DNA from 4 places in the Aneurinibacillus sp. XH2 genome. Region 1 is predicted to be linked to each of the others. Evidence: riboswitches for the same ligand, from Rfam matches in the RefSeq annotation. Region 1 holds a riboswitch; each other region holds the start of a gene.

Region 1 (4,753 bases):
TTCAACAAAGTGATGGAATACGTGGAAATTGGCAAGCAAGAAGGCCGGCTGGTGCTGGGCGGCAAGCCGGCGGGGGATGAAGGGTACTTCATCGAGCCGACCATCTTCGCGGATGTGGCTCCGAACGCGCGGATCATGCAGGAAGAAATTTTCGGCCCGTTTGTGGCGTTCACAAAAGTGCGCGACTTCGACCATGCGCTGGAAGTGGCGAACAATACGGAATACGGTCTGACGGGTTCGGTGTTCACCCGCAACCGTGAACATATGGCGCGGGCGCGTGCTGAGTTCCATGTGGGCAACCTGTACATTAACCGTAAATGCACAGGCGCGATCGTTGGCGTGCATCCGTTCGGTGGCTTCAATATGTCCGGTACGGATTCCAAGGCGGGCGGCCCGGACTACCTGTTGCAGTTCACGCAGCCGAAGCTTATTTCTGAAGTATTGTAATTTTTATTATAGAGGGGAGAATAACCATGAACGGTGCGACTTCTATGAGCAAAACACAAAGCATTATCGAAAAAACCGAGAAATACGGTGCTAATAACTATCATCCGCTACCGATCGTTATTTCTAAAGCGGAAGGCGTATGGGTAGAAGATCCGGAAGGCAACAAATATATGGATATGTTGAGCGCTTATTCGGCGCTCAACCAAGGCCATCGTCATCCGAAAATTATTCAGGCGCTCAAGGAACAGGCGGATAAAGTTACGCTTACTTCCCGTGCATTTCATAATGACAAACTGGGCGAGTTCTACGAAAAGCTTTCCAAGCTGACCGGAAAAGACATGATTCTGCCGATGAATACAGGCGCGGAAGCGGTAGAAACAGCAATTAAAGCAGTGCGCCGCTGGGCATACGATGTAAAGAAAATCCCGGAAAACAAGGCGGAAATTATTGTATGTGAAGGCAACTTCCATGGTCGTACGACGACCATTACGTCTTTCTCTTCCGATGAAAGCTATAAGCGTGGATTCGGGCCGTTTACGCCAGGCTTCAAAATCATTCCGTACGGTGACATCGAGGCATTAAAACAAGCGATTACGCCTAATACGGCCGCATTCCTTACGGAGCCGATTCAAGGCGAAGCGGGTATCGTGATGCCGCCAGAAGGTTTCCTAAAGCAAGCACGTGAAATTTGTAAGCAAAATAACGTACTTTTTGTAGCAGACGAAATTCAAACCGGATTTGGTCGTACAGGTAAACTGTTCGCTTGCGAATGGGAAGATGTAAAGCCGGACATGTATATTATGGGGAAAGCGCTTGGCGGCGGTGTGTTCCCGATTTCTGCTGTGGCTGCGGATAAAGAAATTCTCGGCGTCTTCGAACCGGGTTCTCACGGCTCCACGTTTGGCGGAAATCCGCTGGGCTGCGCCGTGGCCATCGCAGCGCTTGAAGTATTGGAAGAAGAAAACCTTGTGCAGCGTTCGCTGGAAATGGGCGAATACTTTAAAGAGAAATTATTGCAAATTGAAAATCCAATCATCAAAGAAGTACGCGGCCGTGGTCTGTTTATTGGCGTAGAGCTGACAGAGAAAGCCCGTCCATATTGCGAAGCGTTGAAAGATCTTGGTCTGCTGTGTAAAGAAACGCATGAAACAACGATTCGCTTTGCGCCTCCGCTCATTATTTCTAAAGAGGATTTGGATTGGGCAATCGCGAGAATCTATCAAGTATTGAAAAAATAAACAAACCGGTGTATGCTGTTTGTAAATGTGTATAGGACGCAATAGGTGCCCCATTTTCGGGGAGAATAGGGAAGAAAACACGCGGGCCCGCCACTGTAGCCGGGGAGCCGCTGACAGTCACTGGGCGATTCGTCTGGGAAGGCTGTTGGCACATGGTATTGATCCGGGAGCCAGGAGACCTGCCTATTGCAGCGGACTACTCGAGGAACAGGTAGCATTGAACCGGATGTGGCAAGTCCAGGTCTTCTTTGACCTGGGCTTTTTTATTCATCATGGTGACCAGCGCTTTGTTTTCCTGCGTCCTTACCATTTTCTTGAAACGGTAGAGAAAAGGATGGGGATGAGAAGGTGAAACAAACAACCAAGATTACGCTCGCGGACATATTGAGTCGTATCGTCCAGCCGGATGAACAGATGATGGGAGCGGTGCAAAAAAAAGTGGATAACTTAACCAAACCGCCAGGAAGTTTGGGAGTCTTGGAGGAAATGGTGATCCGCTTGGCTGGCATTCAACGGACAGAAGCGCCGACGTTGCGTAAAAAAGCGGTGGTAGTCATGTGCGGCGATCATGGTGTGGTCGAAGAAGGAGTGAGCGCGTTTCCGCCGGAGGTAACCGGATTGATGATGGATAACTTTGCGCGGGGAGGTGCTGCGATTAATGTGTTCTCGCGCCGGATGGGAGCGGAGGTGATCGTCGTCGATGTTGGAAGCAAGGCGAAAACATCTCCGGGCGTGAGAGCAGAAAAAGTAAGGGCAGGCACGAACAACATGGCGCAGGGGGCAGCAATGAGCCGGGAGGAAGCCGTAGCCGCCATTGAAGTCGGCATCCGGATCGCTGTGGAACTGGCCAGAGAGGGGTATCAGGCGGTGGCCTTAGGCGATATGGGAATCGGAAATACAACCCCGAGCACTGCTTTGACAGCTGCCGTAACCGGCCGTTCTGTAACTGAGCTGACAGGCAAAGGGACAGGCATTGATGAAGAGAAGCGGAAGGTCAAGGAGGCTATTATTGAGCGGGCACTTCATATAAATGGAATTGAAAAGAATTGGCGTGCCAAACTGGAGCCGATTGATGTGCTGGCGCGGGTCGGCGGGCTGGAAATTGCCGGATTGGTGGGATTGACTTTAGGGGCTGCAGCCAATCGAATGGCTGTTCTTGTCGATGGGGTGATCGCGGGCGCAGCCGCACTGATTGCGTATGAAATATGCCCGGCTGTGCTCCCGTATCTATTCGCATCGCATCTATCAGAAGAACCAGCCCATCGGGCGGCGCTTGAATATTTGGAACTGACTCCAGCGTTATATTTGCGCATGCGTTTAGGCGAAGGCTCAGGTGCAGTGCTTTTGTTCCCATTGCTGGAAGCATCGCTTGCTATGTTGAATGAAATGGCAACGTTTGCTGATTTAGGCTTATAAGAATCAACAACCCCCGCTGTCCTCCACAGCGGGGGTTTTATCCAGGAGAATGAACGTATCAGTAAGTCGGACGATTGACTTTTATGCTGGAAGCTTTATACTACCTAGGCAGAATCCCTCGCCTTCAATAGCGGGGGTAAAAGCAAAGGTGAAGGAGAGAACATATGAAAACAAACAGAAGAAATGTAACAATCGCAATGTTGGTTGCAACATTTCTGGCCGCTATTGAAGTGACGATCGTCAGTACTGCGATACCTAGAATCGTAAGTGATTTAGGGGGGATTACGCTTACGAGTTGGGTGTTTGCGGTATATTTGCTGACAACGTCCGTTACAACTCCGATTTACGGCAAGCTGGCAGATTTATTCGGGCGCAAAGTTATTTTTACGATTGGTACCGCCTTCTTTTTACTTGGTTCGATGCTATGTGGATTGGCGCAGTCGATGGAGCAACTGATTTTATTCCGCGCTATTCAGGGGATTGGAGCCGGGGCGGTACTGCCGGTGACGTTCACGATTATCGGTGATATTTATTCATTTGAAGAGCGAGCCAAAATTCAGGGATGGTTTAGCTCAATTTGGGGAATTTCCGGCATTGTTGGGCCGCTGGTGGGCGGATTTTTCGTTGATGTTTTATCGTGGCACTGGATTTTCTTTATTAATGTGCCGTTTGGCATTGTGGCTGTTATTATGTTGTGGCTATATTTGCATGAATCGTTCGAGAAAAAGAAACAACATATCGACTATGCGGGCGCAGTTACGTTTACCATCGGGATGTCAGCGTTGTTGTACGCATTCTTGACCGGCGGGCAGCAGTATGCCTGGACGTCTTCGGTTATTTTTGTTCTATTTATGACCGCGGCCTTGTTCCTGGCTGTATTCGTGTGGATTGAGATCAGGTCGCCGGAACCGATGCTGCCGCTGCAACTGTTGACCATCCGCAGTATTTCCGTTTCCAATCTGGTCTCTTTCATTATTAGCGCCGTGTTGATTGCGATAAACGCCTATTTACCGATGTGGATTCAAGGTGTATATGGAGAAGGAGCAACCAGTTCAGGATTGGCATTAACTCCGATGTCCATCGGTTGGCCGCTGGGTGCGATCTTGAGCGGACGTTTGATGCTTCGTATCGGTACACGCAATACGTCATTGCTGGGACTTGCCATCCTTATCTTTGCTTCGCTCTGGCTTGCGTCCGTCGGGATGGATACGTCACAGTTTGCGCTTATCGCGATTATGTTTTTTGCAGGACTTGGATTTGGCCTTTCGGTTACCGTGTTTACCGTTGTTGTTCAATCTTCAGTGAATTGGAGTTTACGTGGTGCGGCCACTGCCTCCAATTCGTTCGTCCGCACGCTCGGACAAACGTTTGGCATCGCGGTGTTCGGCACATTGTTTAATGCGGCGCTGGATCGCTATACGAAAGGGCACGGGTTAGCGGCCGGGACGGATATGAACCAATTGTTTAATCCGGAAGCAGTGCAGATGATTCCGGCGCAGATGCTTGACATCATGCGGGAAGGGTTGGCGTATGGGCTGCACCATGTGTTTGTTGTGTTGTGTGTATTAGCGGTGGCTTCCTTGCTTGTCGGGTTCTGGTTGCCGCGCAAAAATCCTGAACCTGACTCTGTTCGTACGCAATCATAAGGAGGA
Region 2 (4,753 bases), 930 kb from region 1:
GTTTCTGTCAAGAAGGATATTATTATCGCAAGCCGAGATATGGAGCGGGGACTGATTCTTGGGCTGGAGCCCGATTTGACGGTTGTGCCGCTGCGGCCGCAGAAAAAGCGCAACGGGGATTATCATCTGGTAAGGCCGGACGGTACAAGATTCGGCATCTATTTCACAAGCAAGCAGTATTTCCGTAAATGGTAGTTGTTATGATAAAAAGAATAAGCGAATACTATCTGGTGTAATGGCATGAAATTAAACATAGTGATAAAACATCCTGATGCGCTATAATAAAGAATGGTGTTTTGCTCACTGTAAAGAAAGGATGTTTTGTTAATTCCATGAGAACGTTAAAAACCATTCTAAGAATGACGTTTGTTTTTTTGTTATTATTCGGAATCGGGTTAGGTGCGTATTACGCCTATTCTTTTTATTCTTTCACGACGAAAATTCAGAAACCGGGCACCGCGACATCGCTTCCGGAATGGACGGGAAAAGAACGTGTCAATATTTTATTGTTGGGTGTGGACAAGCGTGATTATGAGGAGTCTACGCGTTCAGATTCAATTATGGTAGTAAGCATCGACCCGGTAACTCAAAAAGCGCATCTATTTTCTATTTTGCGCGATTCATGGGTAGAAATTCCGGGTCATAGAAAAAACCGGATTAATGCTGCATATGAACTTGGCGGCCCGGAATTGATGGCTGAGACGGTGGAGAATTTAACCGGGCTTCCGATTCAATATTATGTAGTGACCGATTTTAAAGGGTTTGAAAAAGTAGTGGATGCGCTTGGCGGCGTTGATTTGTATGTTGAAAAAGACATGGAATACTATTTGTATGAAAATAATGGGTACTATGATATTCTGCTGAAAAAAGGCTATCAGCACCTGGATGGTCGTAAAGCGCTGCAATATGTGCGTTTCCGCCACGACAAAATGGGCGACTTCAGCCGGACAGAGCGGCAGCGTAAATTCTTGAAAGCTTTGGCTGAAAAGGCGAAAAGTGGAACGAGTATCTGGAAAGTGCCGCGTGTGCTGGAGGCTATTTCTCCTTATGTAACGACTAATATGGGTTCCACCGATATGTTGCGTCTGGCAAACCTGGCCTATAAAATCGATCTGGAGAATCTACAGACGGAACAAATTCCGCCTTCTACGATTTTGCGGGAAAAAACGATTGGTGGGGCACAGGTAATCGATCCACGTGCAGAGCGGACAAAAGAATACATTCGTGAACTTCTGGAAAATCCGGTGGATGGCCAAGCTGAGGTAAACAAAGAGGTCAAGGGTTCTATAAACTGATTTTGTGTATAGGATAGTTGATAAAGGGGGACGGACTTATGGGAAAAATGCTTGAAACGATTGGATCCTGGATTACCGCCATTATCGACTATCTGGGGTATATGGGTGTGTTTCTCGGCATGCTTCTAGAAAGCGCCTGTATTCCGATTCCGAGCGAGCTAATTATGCCGTTCGCCGGTTTTTTGGCTTCTCAAGGCAAGATGGACCTGGTTTTTGCGATTGCGGCGGGAAGCTTTGGAGGCACGATCGGTTGCGTTGTCGCATATATCATCGGGCATCGTTATGGACATTTGTTGGAGGGGCCGCTTAGGTTCATCTTCCCGCTGCATGAAGTACGACGTGCGCAGCGCTGGTTGGCCCGGCATGGAGATAGTGTTGGGTTCTTTACTCGCTTGCTTCCGGCTATCCGTACGTTTATCTCCTTGCCTATGGGAATGGCACGTGCGCCATTTTTGCGTTTTATTGTCTATAGTTTTCTTGGCACGACGATGTGGTGTACGGCCCTTGCCTATGTAGGCTGGATTCTAGGTGAGAATTGGGCGGAGATTAAAACGTATTTACATTACGGGGACGCGTTTGTTTTGGCCGCGTGCGCGGTGCTTGTCATTTATTACTTGTGGAAAAGAAAAAAGCGAAGTCGTTTTGTATGAAGGAAGGCTCCTGGTTTTTGCCGGGAGCCGCTTTAAGTTAAGGAATGTTCTGCTTTCTTCTGAAATGCCCAAAAGGTTCCTTTATTAACCACAATATATTATGTTATAATCTCCTTATAAAACTAAATATAGGTAAGCTTTATGGTGTGTTTGCATGATTTTTTATCTTACTAAGAGATCAGGTAAACACTTAAAAGGGAAGACCGGTGAAAGTCCGGCGCGGTCCCGCCACTGTGAACGGGGAGCAACTCTTGGATTCACCACTGTTTCATAAGACTGAAATGGGAAGGTATAGAGAAGCGATGATCCGTAAGCCAGGAGACCTGCCATAAAGAAAGCACCGTTGGAACCACGAGGATGGGGAGGTGTAATCAGTCATGAGGGCGTTTGCCCTTTCTTAGGCGCGTTAAGCTTAGGCACAGGTATGCCTTTTTTCATTGCCTATTACAAGCATCCTTATACCCAACGGGAGAGGATGCTTTTTTTATTACCGCAAAGGAGATGGAAGAATTGCAAACATTTGTTTTTGATATGGATAAACAGGTTCCTTCACTCATCAGCGATATCTTGAGTGATTTTCCCCAATTAGATGCGGATGCGCTTATTCGGGGTACGTTCGCGAAAGGGAAACACAAAGAACTAACGGAACAAGAACTGGCGAAAATCGTTTCCATGTCAGCCGCGGAGCTGATCTCTAAAGAGGAGCCGGAATGGACCTATGTTGCAGCTAGAGCATATATCATTGCGCTGTATCACGAAGTGGCCCGAAGCCGTGCATACCCATTCAGACTTTCTCGTCCCTATGGTTCTTTTCTCGACCTGTTGGAGCAGTTAGTGGAAAAGGGCATTTATCAAAAGGAGATGCTAACGGCCTACCGCTTACAAGACATTATGGAACTGGAACAAGAGATCGATCCCGAAAAGGACAAGCTATTTACTTATTTGGGGATTGTTACTCTTGCCGAGCGGTATTTGGCCAGGGATTACACCGGCAACCTGTTTGAACTGCCCCAGGAGCGATTTATGATCATTGCTATGCACCTCATGATGCAAGAACCCAGAGAAAAAAGATTGGCGCTGGTGAAAGAAGCCTACTGGGCACTGAGTCATCAGTATATGACGGTGGCAACGCCGACTATGGCGAATGCGGGAAAAGCAAGGGGGGGCCAGCTTTCCAGCTGCTTTGTGGACACGGTTGATGACTCGTTGCAAGGCATCTACGATTCCAACACCGATATTGCCCGGCTGTCCAAAATGGGAGGCGGCATCGGCGTATATATGGGAAAAGTGCGGGCTCGTGGCTCTTCCATTCGCGGCTATGAAAACAAATCGAGCGGGGTTATTCCTTGGATTCGCCAACTGAACAACACGGCGGTAAGCGTCGACCAGCTTGGAACAAGAAACGGCAGCGTTGCTGTTTATCTCGATGTATGGCACAAAGATATCCTGGCTTTTTTAGATTTGAAAATGAACAACGGTGATGAGCGCTTGCGGGCGCATGACATCTTCACGGGTGTGTGTATCCCTGATCTTTTCATGGAAGCGGTAGAAAACAGAGAGGAATTTTATTTATTTGATCCGCATGAAGTTCGCAATGTAATGGGCTTTTCTCTGGAGGATTTCTATGATGAGGAGCCGGGGCAAGGCAGCTTTCGCGAACGTTACGAAGCGTGCGTCCGTAATGCCAGCTTGAGCCGTGTGACGGTACCGGCTATAGAAATCATGAAGCGGATCATGATCTCGCAGTTGGAAACGGGAACTCCGTTTATGTTCTACCGGGATACTGTTAACCGCGCGAACCCGAATAAACATGCGGGAATGATTTACTCCAGCAATTTGTGTACGGAAATTCTAGAGAACATGTCTCCTACAACGGTGTGCGAAGAAGTGTTACAGGACGGAGAGATTGTGATTCGGAAAATACCGGGCGATTTTGTTGTCTGCAATCTTTCCAGCATTAATCTGGGGCGTGCGGTACCCGCAAACGTATTGGAACGATTAATTCCCATTCAGGTGCGCATGCTGGACAACGTGATTGACGTAAATCAGATTGATGTTCTACAGGCCCACTATACTAACAAAAAGTATCGAGGCATTGGGCTTGGAGCTTTTGGATTACATCATCTGCTCGCCGTCAATAAAATCAGATGGGAAAGTGAAGAGGCGGTTAGATTCAACGATCGGTTGTTTGAACGAATCAATTATTTAGTCATTCGCGCTTCACTGGAATTAGCGAAAGAAAAAGGAGCCTATCCGCTCTTTTCAGGCAGCGAGTGGGAAAATGGAGAATATTTTGTCCGCAGACGTTATGATTCTCCCGAGTGGAAAGAACTCGCGAAAGAAGTAGCCGTATGCGGCATTCGAAACGGATATCTGATGGCCATTGCACCAACCGGCTCAACGTCGCTGATTGCTGGCTCCACCGCTTCTGTTGATCCAGTGTTCGAGCCGGTCGCTTATGAAGAGAAGACCACATACAAAATTGCCAATCCAGCTCCCGATTTGTCTTCTCGCACACTGTGGTACTACAAGGGAGCGTATCATCTGGATCAGCACTGGTCGATCAAACAGGCTGCCGCCCGCCAGCGTCATCTCGATCAGGGACAAAGTATCAATTTATATGTCCGTCCTGACATCCATGCCAGGGATTTACTACGGTTGCATATGGAGGCCTGGAAACAGGGATTGAAGACAACCTACTACATCCGCAGCCGTGCGATTGAGATTCATCAGTGCGAAGCCTGCACATAATAGCAGAAAGGGGAACGGAAATGCTGCAGCAACAGAAAGTTTTTGAGACAAACGCTC
Region 3 (4,753 bases), 570 kb from region 1:
AGACCTTCAGAAGCTTATCGATACAGGCAAACGGGAAGTACATACAGAAAACGGTCAGCTTGTCCTAAAGAATTCGAAACCTGACTACGTATTCACATGGATGCCAGAACAAAAATAACTCGGTGTAGCCGGGTCTTATTTTTAATCATATGGTCTGTATTTCTTCCTTAACTCTTCAAGCTCTTACTTTTTTTTCTCTACATCGATTTTTAGGAACAGACTATCCCGTTGCAGTTTTTTGATGGGGATAAGTTTGCCGTTCTTAATTAACTGGCTTAGACGTGCACGACTAATCCCTAGGTATTCAATAGCTTCAGCCGAGCTCAAGACTTCCTTTGCGATAAACTGTTTTAACTCTTTTGTACTGTTAAAGGTATAGTTCATTTTTCAATCCTTTCTTTATATAAGTGTAATACGAAATTCCAGATGACAAGAGCTGATAAGATACATGCCAAAGTAATGGATATCTTATCAAGTGTAGAAGGATTTTTGTAATTAATGGTACTTAGCACATAGACCACTAAAGCAATTATCCATACTTGTGATTTCGAAAATTTCTTAAGCATATTTTTAACTTAGATAGGGAAGGGTCAGTTCCCTTTCTTCGTTTGAAAAATTTCAGGTGTTATTTACGTGAGCGGCGCCTTTTTCTAAGGCGTCTCAGACTAGTGACAAATGCCCAGTACTTCTGCAGCTTTTACCGTAGAAAAACCTTCAAGAATCAGTCGAACGGCCGTCACACGCTGCCGGAAAAAAGCATCAGAAATCGCACGCTCTTCCTTTCGTAATGCTTCATTCGTAAGTTTGTAATCAGTGATTTTTTCATAACATAATCCGCTCCTTATCATTGTGATGATAAGAGCCAGTATTGCCAAATAACCGTTTGTTAACCCCTTAATCGGTAGCTATATATTTGCCAAATGAGACGGCTTCGACCATGGAAATTTGAAAAAGAATTCCCTGCTTTAGAATCAAATAATGTGCAAAATTACCAATGTTGTGTTTGCAAAAAGATAAAATCAAATAAGTTCCATGTTCCGCTTCTTCTTGTTTCTACGATTGATTAAATAACGGATGAATATTTCTGTCTCGTATTAGGAAAAAATGGAATTGGTAAATCGCCCCTTTTTCTCATCACAATACGAACGTTGAAAGAGCAAAAAAGATGGATATAGGAGGAATGGAGATGGCTATGTATGATAGGAAGCAACCCTATGTAATACAAGAGAAACCCGGAAAAAAAGCTTATTGTGCTTGTGGTTTGACTGGGAACCCTCCGTATTGTGATGACTCTCACAAAGGGACAGGAAAACAGCCGTTCATTGTGAATATTGAAGAACCGAAAACAGTCGCGATTTGCGGGTGCGGAAAATCCGGGAATTTACCGTAATGTGATGGTACCCATACCAAACTTTAATCGCCTTAAATAGTTGAATTTCGCCCCTGTCTGCCAAAAGGCAGGGTTTCTTATTTCTTTTGATTCGATCTACATGAAAGTAATAGTAAGCCTGAGTCTTATAAATTGGGTTGGCGCTGTTACTAGTATTCTGATTTCTTTCCTGTACTAAAGTCTATAATTTTTCAAAAAATAAGTGTTTACCAGTAGAATTATTTTCAAATTCATGTTATCATGGGCTCACTTACAACTGTATATGTAAACTTTACGGTGTTCAAAGTTCCACCAGATGCTGGAATGGAGAACTTAAAAGGGAAGTTCGGTGCAAATCCGACGCGGTCCCGCCACTGTGAAGGGAAGAACACTGCTGATATTAAACCCACTATTTCTGCCTGTGAAATGGGAAGGGGGCGGTTGTTCGTCAGACCCGAAGCCAGGAGACCTGCCGTGAAGAGAAACACTGCAAAACCACGAGGATGGTGAGGTGTTCAAAGGGGCATATAACACAGGCACGTAGATTGATTTTGCGCTTTTGTTTACCGAAGCATCTTTTCTGTGGGAAAAGATGCTTTTTTATTTTCATTATTAAAGGATGAGAGCGCAACTTGCTAGATTTTCTTATTGCTGATAGAAATTGCATGTATGAAAGGGAGGAAGAAGTGAATGAAAAGAAAACGTATGCTCTCGTTTGCTGCAGTTGTTGCGGGGTTCGCGCTTTATTTTTCGCTTAACGAACCTAACACTGCTTATGCGATGCACATTATGGAAGGCTTTTTGCCAGTAGGTTGGGCCGTTTTTTGGTGGGTGCTGTTTTTACCTTTTTTCCTGATGGGACTTCGTTCTCTTAAGCGATTAACAAAAGAGCAACCGGAGACGAAATTGCTTCTCGGGTTGGCGGGCGCATTTGCATTCGTTTTGTCAGCGCTGAAAATTCCATCCGTGACAGGAAGCAGTTCTCATCCGACCGGGACGGGATTGGGGGCGGTATTGTTTGGCCCGCTGGCGATGACAGTGTTAGGAAGCTTTGTGCTTTTGTTTCAGGCCGTACTCTTGGCACATGGTGGACTAACCACATTGGGTGCAAATGCGTTTTCCATGGCCGTGGTTGGGCCGTTCGTAGCATATAGTGTGTACCGATTGACTGTTCGTTCAACGGGAAAGCAACGTTTGGCCGTTTTTCTGGCGGCGGCATTAGCCGATATGGCGACTTATGTTGTTACTTCTTTACAGTTGGCGCTGGCATTTCCGGCGGCAAGTGGCGGAGTGCTGGCTTCTTTCGCAAAGTTTGCTGGAATTTTCGCGGTTACTCAGATTCCGCTCGCGATTAGCGAAGGGTTGCTGACGGTGCTGGTATGGAACTGGCTTATGGTGTATAACAGACAAGAATTAAACACGCTGCAATCTATTAAACGGGGAGCGTAATTCTTTATGAAAAATTCGGTTTGGAAAATGAATGTGTTGATTATTTTGGTAGTAGCTGCGTTGATGGTGATTCCGCTTGTCATGATTAAAGATTCGGATTTTGGCGGAGCGGACGGCGCGGCGGAACAGGCGGTGACAGAAATGGCACCAGAATACAAACCGTGGTTCGAGCCGCTTTTTGAACCGCCGGGAAGTGAGACGGAAAGCCTTCTATTCGCGCTTCAGGCGGCCTTTGGCGCCGGTATTATAGGGTATGGCATCGGTTATTATAAGGGTCGGGCTACAAAGCGGGAATGTTCGGATGAAGATTCAGCTTGATACGCTTGCTTATACGAATCGCCTGCGCCATGTATCTCCGATTCAGAAACTGGTAATTGGCATTACTATGCTTTGTTTTGTTATGGTGGCGCACGCGCCTACTCACATAGCAGTTTTTGTATGGATGAGTGTCTGGATTGTGGGCTATGCCGGCATTCCTTGGCGTATTTATTTGCGGCTATTGGGGGCAATTTCTTTATTTCTTGCGCTTAGCTTGCCGCCAATTATGCTGGAAATTACGGCGCGGTCAATAGCGGAGATAACAGAGCAGACGGTATTTATTTATTCTTTCGGAGTTTTTCATGTATATATTGGCGTGGCCGGTATGAAGAAAGCGAGCGCGTTATTGCTTCGTTCGCTTTCTTCCGTTTCTTGTTTGTATTTTATTTTGTTGACGGTTCCATTTACGGAAATTTTAGCCGTGCTGCGGCGGATTGGTGTCCCTTGTATGGTGACAGATTTGTTGCTTGTTATGTATCGGTTTGTTTTCGTGTTTTTAGAAACGGTGGAACAGCTTTGGATTGCCTATAAAGCAAGGGGAGCCCGACATGGATTCTCGCGCAAGATGCGGGATGCCGGCGGATTGGTTGCGCGATTATTTGCCCGGACAGTACAGCGTTATCAGCAGCTTTCGATTGGACTTGCGGCGCGCGGATTTGATGGAGACTTGAGGGTATTAGCTTCTTCACATGCTTTTGTTTCGAGAAGATACGCGGCCGAGGCGGCAGCAGTTTTTTTGCTGTTGGTTGCGCTTGAATGGTGGACGGGAAGGTGAGAAGAATGGACTGGCTTTTGGAAATCGAGGATGTGTGCTACACATACCCGGGAAGTGAAACTCCTGCTTTGAATGGTCTGACAATGCGGGTGCCCAGAGGCAAGCGCTGCGCACTACTCGGACATAACGGCTGCGGAAAATCGACATTGTTTTTGCATATGAACGGAATTTATGCACCAGAACGCGGGGTCGTGAAGTGGAAAGGGGAAGCATTCTCTTATCGGCGTACGTTTCTCAGCCAAATCAGGCAGAAAGTCGGACTGGTCTTTCAAGATCCGGAACAGCAACTTATCGCCAGCACAGTGGTTGAAGATATTTCATACGGCTTATGCAGCGCAGGTCTTTCGGATGATGAAGCGAAGCGGAAGGTGGAACAGGCGCTCGTTCGTTTCGGCCTGGAACATTTCCGCGAGCGTCCGGTGCATCACTTAAGCCTTGGCCAGAAGAAAAGAGTAGCACTGGCCGGAGTAATGGTACTGGAACCGGAGCTTTTACTTCTAGATGAACCAACAGCATATCTCGATCGCCTGCATACGCGTCTTTTGATGAAAGAGTTAGAAAGAATTCACAGAGAAGAAGGGACAACCATTGTGATGGCGACGCACGATATCGATCTAGCTTATGAGTGGGCGGATTGGGTGTTTGTTATCGAAGATGGACGGCTTGCATTGGAAGGTGCACCGAATGAGGTGTTTGCGCGGCGCGATGTGCTGGAAGGGCTACAGTTGGGTGTTCCTCTTTTGTTTGATGTGTGGGAAGCACTCGTACCTTCGTTTTTCCCTGAGACAGAAGCGAGGCCACGTAATGTTGCGGATTTGAAAGAACGGTTAGCGAGATGTTTG
Region 4 (4,753 bases), 1.5 Mb from region 1:
ACCGTCGAGTTGCCAGCCTGTAAGCACGGGAAGTTTGTGTAGATCTACTTCTTTTTCTTCGACTTCCAGCACCGGGGCTTTGCTGTTGGGAACCGTGCGTAACCCGGTTTTGGCCACATCAAGCAACGGAGCCCGGTATTGCCAAAGCACACTCAGTTTCGGCGGAAATAGCTTATCCATTGCACCAATTAATTGTTTCACTAAATTTTCCGGACGTGGTCCGAATGCAAGTTCTACGCGTCGCTCCGTTCCGAACAGGTTCGTGATGACGGGAAATGAGCTGCCTTTCGGGTTGGTGAACAGCAACGCGGGTCCACCTTCAGCGATAATGCGCCGGTGAATTTCCGGAAGTTCCAGATACGGGTCAACCGGCGTGGAAATTTCCACGATGTCTTTTTCCCTTCGCAGCATTTCGATAAAACTTCGTAAATTGCTGTGCATATCATGCGTTCTCCTTGCCTTAAATTGTTCTTCTTTGCCTATTGTACATGGTTTACGTGTCTACTGCACATGAATTTATGCAAAAAGCGATTCTTTATGAAAATGCGTCGGAAAATCTATGATATGATGAGATAAAGAATAAAAGGGGAGGGAGCGGGAGCATTGATGAAACCGAAAATCGTTGTAACAAGGAAAATTCCGCAACAGGCATTGGAGCTTCTGGAGCGCACGGCGTCTTTGTATGTTTGGGAAAAAGAAGACAAGGTAATGCCGCGCGAATTGCTACTTAAAGAAATAAAAGATGCCCACGGCTTGTATTCTATGCTGGCCGATCGGATTGATACAGAAGTAATGGATGCCGCTCCGCATCTGCGGGTCATCAGCACGATGGCGGTGGGTTATGATAATATCGACATTGCCGAAGCGACGAAGCGCGGCATACGTGTTGGACATACGCCGGACGTGCTTACGGAAGCGACGGCGGATTTAGCTTTTGCCTTATTGATGGCTACCGCGCGCCGCTTGGGTGAAGGAATGGCTTGCATTAAAGAAGGGAAATGGAAGAATTGGTCGCCGATGTTTATGGCAGGGCAGGAGGTGTATGGTTCGACCCTTGGCATTATCGGAATGGGCCGCATTGGGGAAGGGGTCGCCCGTCGTGCCAAGGCGTTTGATATGCGTATTTTGTACCACAACCGGACACGGCGCCTGGAAGCAGAAGAAAAGCTCGGCGCCGTATATTGTTCGCTGGAGGAATTGCTGGATAAATCCGACCATGTGGTATTGCTAACGCCAGCCACAAAAGAAACGTACTATATGATGGGGGCAGCACAGTTTGCTCGCATGAAACGGACGGCTACATTTATTAACGTATCCCGCGGCACGAACGTGGACGAGGACGCGCTTTATCGGGCGCTGGTTAATAAAGAAATTTGGGCAGCAGGGCTTGATGTGTTTGAAAAAGAACCAATTCCTCCTTCGCATCCCTTACTTTCGCTCGATAATGTCGTAGCATTGCCTCATATTGGAAGTGCAACTGTACAGACACGTCTCCGCATGGCGATGGTAGCGGCGGAAAATGTGCTTCTAGGCGTAAAAGGCGAACGGTTAAGATATACGGCGAATCCCGATGTCTATGCATCATTATTATAAAGAAAAGATTCTGGATGGTGAAATATATGGCATACAAACTAGCTGCAATTGACATCGACGGAACGCTACTTACAGACGACTACCGGATTACAGAAAAAAACAAAAAGGCGTTGCGAGCAGCGGAAGAGGAAGGAGTACAAATTGTGCTTTGTTCCGGGCGCGCGCCTGTCAGCGTGCTTCCGATTCTTGAAGAAATCGGCATTCACGGTTATTTTATTTGTCATAACGGCGCGGTTACTACACACTCCAAAACGAAAGAAATTCTGCAGGAAAACGGTTTTTCTATGCAATCATTGAGAGGTGTGGTGGAGTACTGTCGCAGGGAAAATATTCACATGGACTTTTGCACCGCATTTGATATGTATACGGAAAGCATGGAGCGCGAAGACGTGCAACGGATGTACGCAAAATACCTCGCACAGCCAAAACTCATTCAGGATATGTTAACCGTGGAGGATAAGCTGGTTAAATTCACTTTATTTGGCACCGATGAACAGCTTAACAAAGCGTACGATGAATTTGCTGCGATGAATTTGCCGGTGCGGACGCTCCGCAGTGGTCCGTCTTATATCGATATTATTGATAAAGCGACTTCCAAAGGCGCGGCGCTAAGTAACCTTGCCGAATATTTAAATATTTCGCTGGCCGATACGATCGCTATCGGTAATTATTATAACGACCTTGATATGATTACTATGGCGGGAATCGGAGTAGCTGTGGCTAACGCACCGGAGGACGTAAAAGAAAAAGCCGACCTGATCGTCGCCTCTAATAATGAAAGCGGCGTGGCGGAAGCCTTGCAGCGTCTTGTGTTCGGGATGAAAAACTGCGTATAAAGACTTCCTTCGTATCGTTTCGCTGTTCATGTTGAGAAAATATGCATTCTATACAAATTTTTTCTTGAAATGTTAAAATATTATAGACAAAAAAGCGTCGAGACAGTATCATAAGAATAAAAATTGAATAAAGAGCGGGGAAAGGTGCAAATTGCCTGTGTGCTTTTTGCTTAAAAGGGAAGAACGGTGCAAATCCGACGCGGTCCCGCCACTGTAAATGGGGAGTGACTCCAGCAATATACGCCACTGTTTCTGTGATGAAATGGGAAGGTATGGAGAAGCGATGATCCATGAGCCAGGAGACCTGCCTTTCTCTAAGATGTTTCTGATTCTTCGGGGGGTGAGAATAAAGAAACGACAACAGTGTACAATACAGCTGGGCTTTTGTATGCTTTTTTTCTTGTATTGTTCCATTGTTTGTTATTGCAACATTTCATTGTATGTGAGGCCACCCTTGTATAAGGGTGGCTTTGTTTGTTATTGTGCATTGACATTTCTTTAAGAGCGAAGGGGGTAATGAGAAAATGGGTTTCAGAAATACATGGAAAAAGTATTTTGCTTTATTCACGATCTTCTTTCTTTTTATTTCTACAGTGTTAGGGTTTTCTTGGTTTCAACCGAAGCCGGCTTATGCTTCTATTGTACCAAAAATAAGAGGAGATTTGGGGAGCGATACTACAGTAACTCCTGATACAGTAACCGTACAAGAGCAGTCTACTGGCCATTCTGTTGGCATTGAAGAGGCGATTCAGACAGCGAGTCAGTATGCCCTGAGCCATAATCAACTATCTGAATGGGAAGCAATCGGGCTTGCGCGCGCTGGACAAGCGGTTCCGGCAAGCTATCTCGAAAGCATAGAACGGGAGGTCGCGGCCGCAAAAGGACAGTACCGTAAAGTAACCGACTATGAACGAATTGCTTTAGCGGTCAAAGCGGTAGGCGGTGATCCGACCGCAATCGCCGGCTATAACTTCATCGAAAAAATTTACAACAATTCTCGCATGACAAACCAAGGGCTCAACGGACCGATTTTTGCTTTAATCGCCCTTGACTGCGGAGATTACAAAACGCCTGAAGATGCGCAATGGAATCGCGAGAAGCTTATTGCTTACATTGTGCAACATCAATATGCGGACGGAAGTTGGCCGCTTTCGCCCGGAGCCGAAAGCAATCTCGATATAACGGCGATGGCGCTGACCTCTCTTGCGCCATACAAAAACCGTCCTGAAGTGCAAACGGTTGTTGATAAGGCGGTTGCTTATTTATCGGCTCAACAAAATGAAACGGGCGGATACACATTTCGTTTTTTGGGGGACGTAACGGAGCCGAGCGAGACTACAGCCCAGGTGATTATCGCTTTAACCGCGAATGGCATAGACCCGACTTCAGCCGCTTTCACAAAATCAGGAAAAAATTTGTTGCATCATTTACTTTCATACCGGCAGTCGGACGGAGGCTTTGTCCATGTAGCGGGCGGAAAAACGGATAGGATGGCTACGGAACAAGCGTTGCAGGCGCTGGTAGCATATGATTTATTTACGAAGGGGAAATCTCCGCTTTATCGCTTCGCGGCTCAGCCTTCACCACCAACATCGGAAAAACCTCCAACGGAACCAGGGTCGCCGCTTCCCGATGGATCAACACCGCCTGAAGGAGGAACGCCCCCGAATACACCTGTTCCTGTAAAAAAAACAATTACGCTATCCGTAATCGGGGATAGTCAGCGCGGCGTCATTTTGCCTGCTCAGTCGGTAGAGCTGAAGGAGGGGGACACAGCCTATACCGTTCTCCGGCGTATGTTAGGCAATAAAGTAGAATCTCGCGGTTCCGGGGCGACGCTGTACGTAGAAGCCATTGATGGGCTGGGGGAGTTTGATCGCGGTCCGCAGAGCGGTTGGATGTATTCGGTTAACGGCTGGTTTCCCAATTACAGTGCAGGCATTTATATGTTAGAAGATGGGGATGTTGTAGCCTGGCGCTATACGCTTGATCTCGGCAAGGATTTAGGTGCGTATTTTCTTGCGGATACGTACAAAGATGGAACATTTTCCATTCCGGCGCATGTTGAAAATGAACTTAACCGTATTGGTCTTACGCCGAATAATACACAGCCGATAAGCAAAGTGGCCACAACGACGGTTGTGCTAAATGCTGCCGAAAGAATGGATGCCAGGCAAGCGGAGCAGATAAAGCAATCGTTGGCTAATCATACGGTATCGTTACAACAGTCCGTTTCAGCCGCTGTCGAAAGCGTAATTAAAGATAATATGGATGAAGTACAACTCATCGTTCCAGCGCAAGCTTTATCCAAAACAACTTCGCTC

The links. Region 1 has a riboswitch for cobalamin ahead of cobT (nicotinate-nucleotide--dimethylbenzimidazole phosphoribosyltransferase). Riboswitches for the same ligand answer to the same signal wherever they lie in the genome.
Region 2: another riboswitch for cobalamin. It lies ahead of ACH33_RS16590 (ribonucleoside-diphosphate reductase subunit alpha); the one in region 1 lies ahead of cobT (nicotinate-nucleotide--dimethylbenzimidazole phosphoribosyltransferase).
Region 3: another riboswitch for cobalamin. It lies ahead of ACH33_RS00215 (energy-coupling factor ABC transporter permease); the one in region 1 lies ahead of cobT (nicotinate-nucleotide--dimethylbenzimidazole phosphoribosyltransferase).
Region 4: another riboswitch for cobalamin. It lies ahead of ACH33_RS13535 (S-layer homology domain-containing protein); the one in region 1 lies ahead of cobT (nicotinate-nucleotide--dimethylbenzimidazole phosphoribosyltransferase).

Annotation. Positions count from the first base shown of each region.
Region 1 is NZ_CP014140.1:610,684-615,436, forward strand. Features, by position in the region: gene pruA (L-glutamate gamma-semialdehyde dehydrogenase) at 1-447, shown strand, start outside; gene ACH33_RS02925 (ornithine--oxo-acid transaminase) at 492-1,685, shown strand; cobalamin riboswitch at 1,712-1,886, shown strand; gene cobT (nicotinate-nucleotide--dimethylbenzimidazole phosphoribosyltransferase) at 2,034-3,101, shown strand; gene ACH33_RS02935 (MDR family MFS transporter) at 3,266-4,747, shown strand.
Region 2 is NZ_CP014140.1:3,343,635-3,348,387, reverse strand. Features, by position in the region: gene ACH33_RS16605 (hypothetical protein) at 1-195, shown strand, start outside; gene ACH33_RS16600 (LCP family protein) at 333-1,295, shown strand; gene ACH33_RS16595 (DedA family protein) at 1,334-1,945, shown strand; cobalamin riboswitch at 2,071-2,290, shown strand; gene ACH33_RS16590 (ribonucleoside-diphosphate reductase subunit alpha) at 2,477-4,696, shown strand; gene ACH33_RS16585 (ribonucleotide-diphosphate reductase subunit beta) at 4,720-4,753, shown strand, end outside.
Region 3 is NZ_CP014140.1:37,437-42,189, reverse strand. Features, by position in the region: gene ACH33_RS18940 (hypothetical protein) at 1-118, shown strand, start outside; gene ACH33_RS00230 (helix-turn-helix domain-containing protein) at 184-327, opposite strand; gene ACH33_RS00225 (hypothetical protein) at 666-875, opposite strand; gene ACH33_RS20300 (CDGSH iron-sulfur domain-containing protein) at 1,166-1,390, shown strand; cobalamin riboswitch at 1,648-1,860, shown strand; gene ACH33_RS00215 (energy-coupling factor ABC transporter permease) at 2,060-2,818, shown strand; gene ACH33_RS00210 (energy-coupling factor ABC transporter substrate-binding protein) at 2,825-3,136, shown strand; gene cbiQ (cobalt ECF transporter T component CbiQ) at 3,120-3,911, shown strand; gene ACH33_RS00200 (energy-coupling factor ABC transporter ATP-binding protein) at 3,917-4,753, shown strand, end outside.
Region 4 is NZ_CP014140.1:2,738,615-2,743,367, reverse strand. Features, by position in the region: gene ACH33_RS13550 (UbiD family decarboxylase) at 1-441, opposite strand, end outside; gene ACH33_RS13545 (2-hydroxyacid dehydrogenase) at 607-1,593, shown strand; gene ACH33_RS13540 (Cof-type HAD-IIB family hydrolase) at 1,620-2,429, shown strand; cobalamin riboswitch at 2,555-2,755, shown strand; gene ACH33_RS13535 (S-layer homology domain-containing protein) at 2,954-4,753, shown strand, end outside.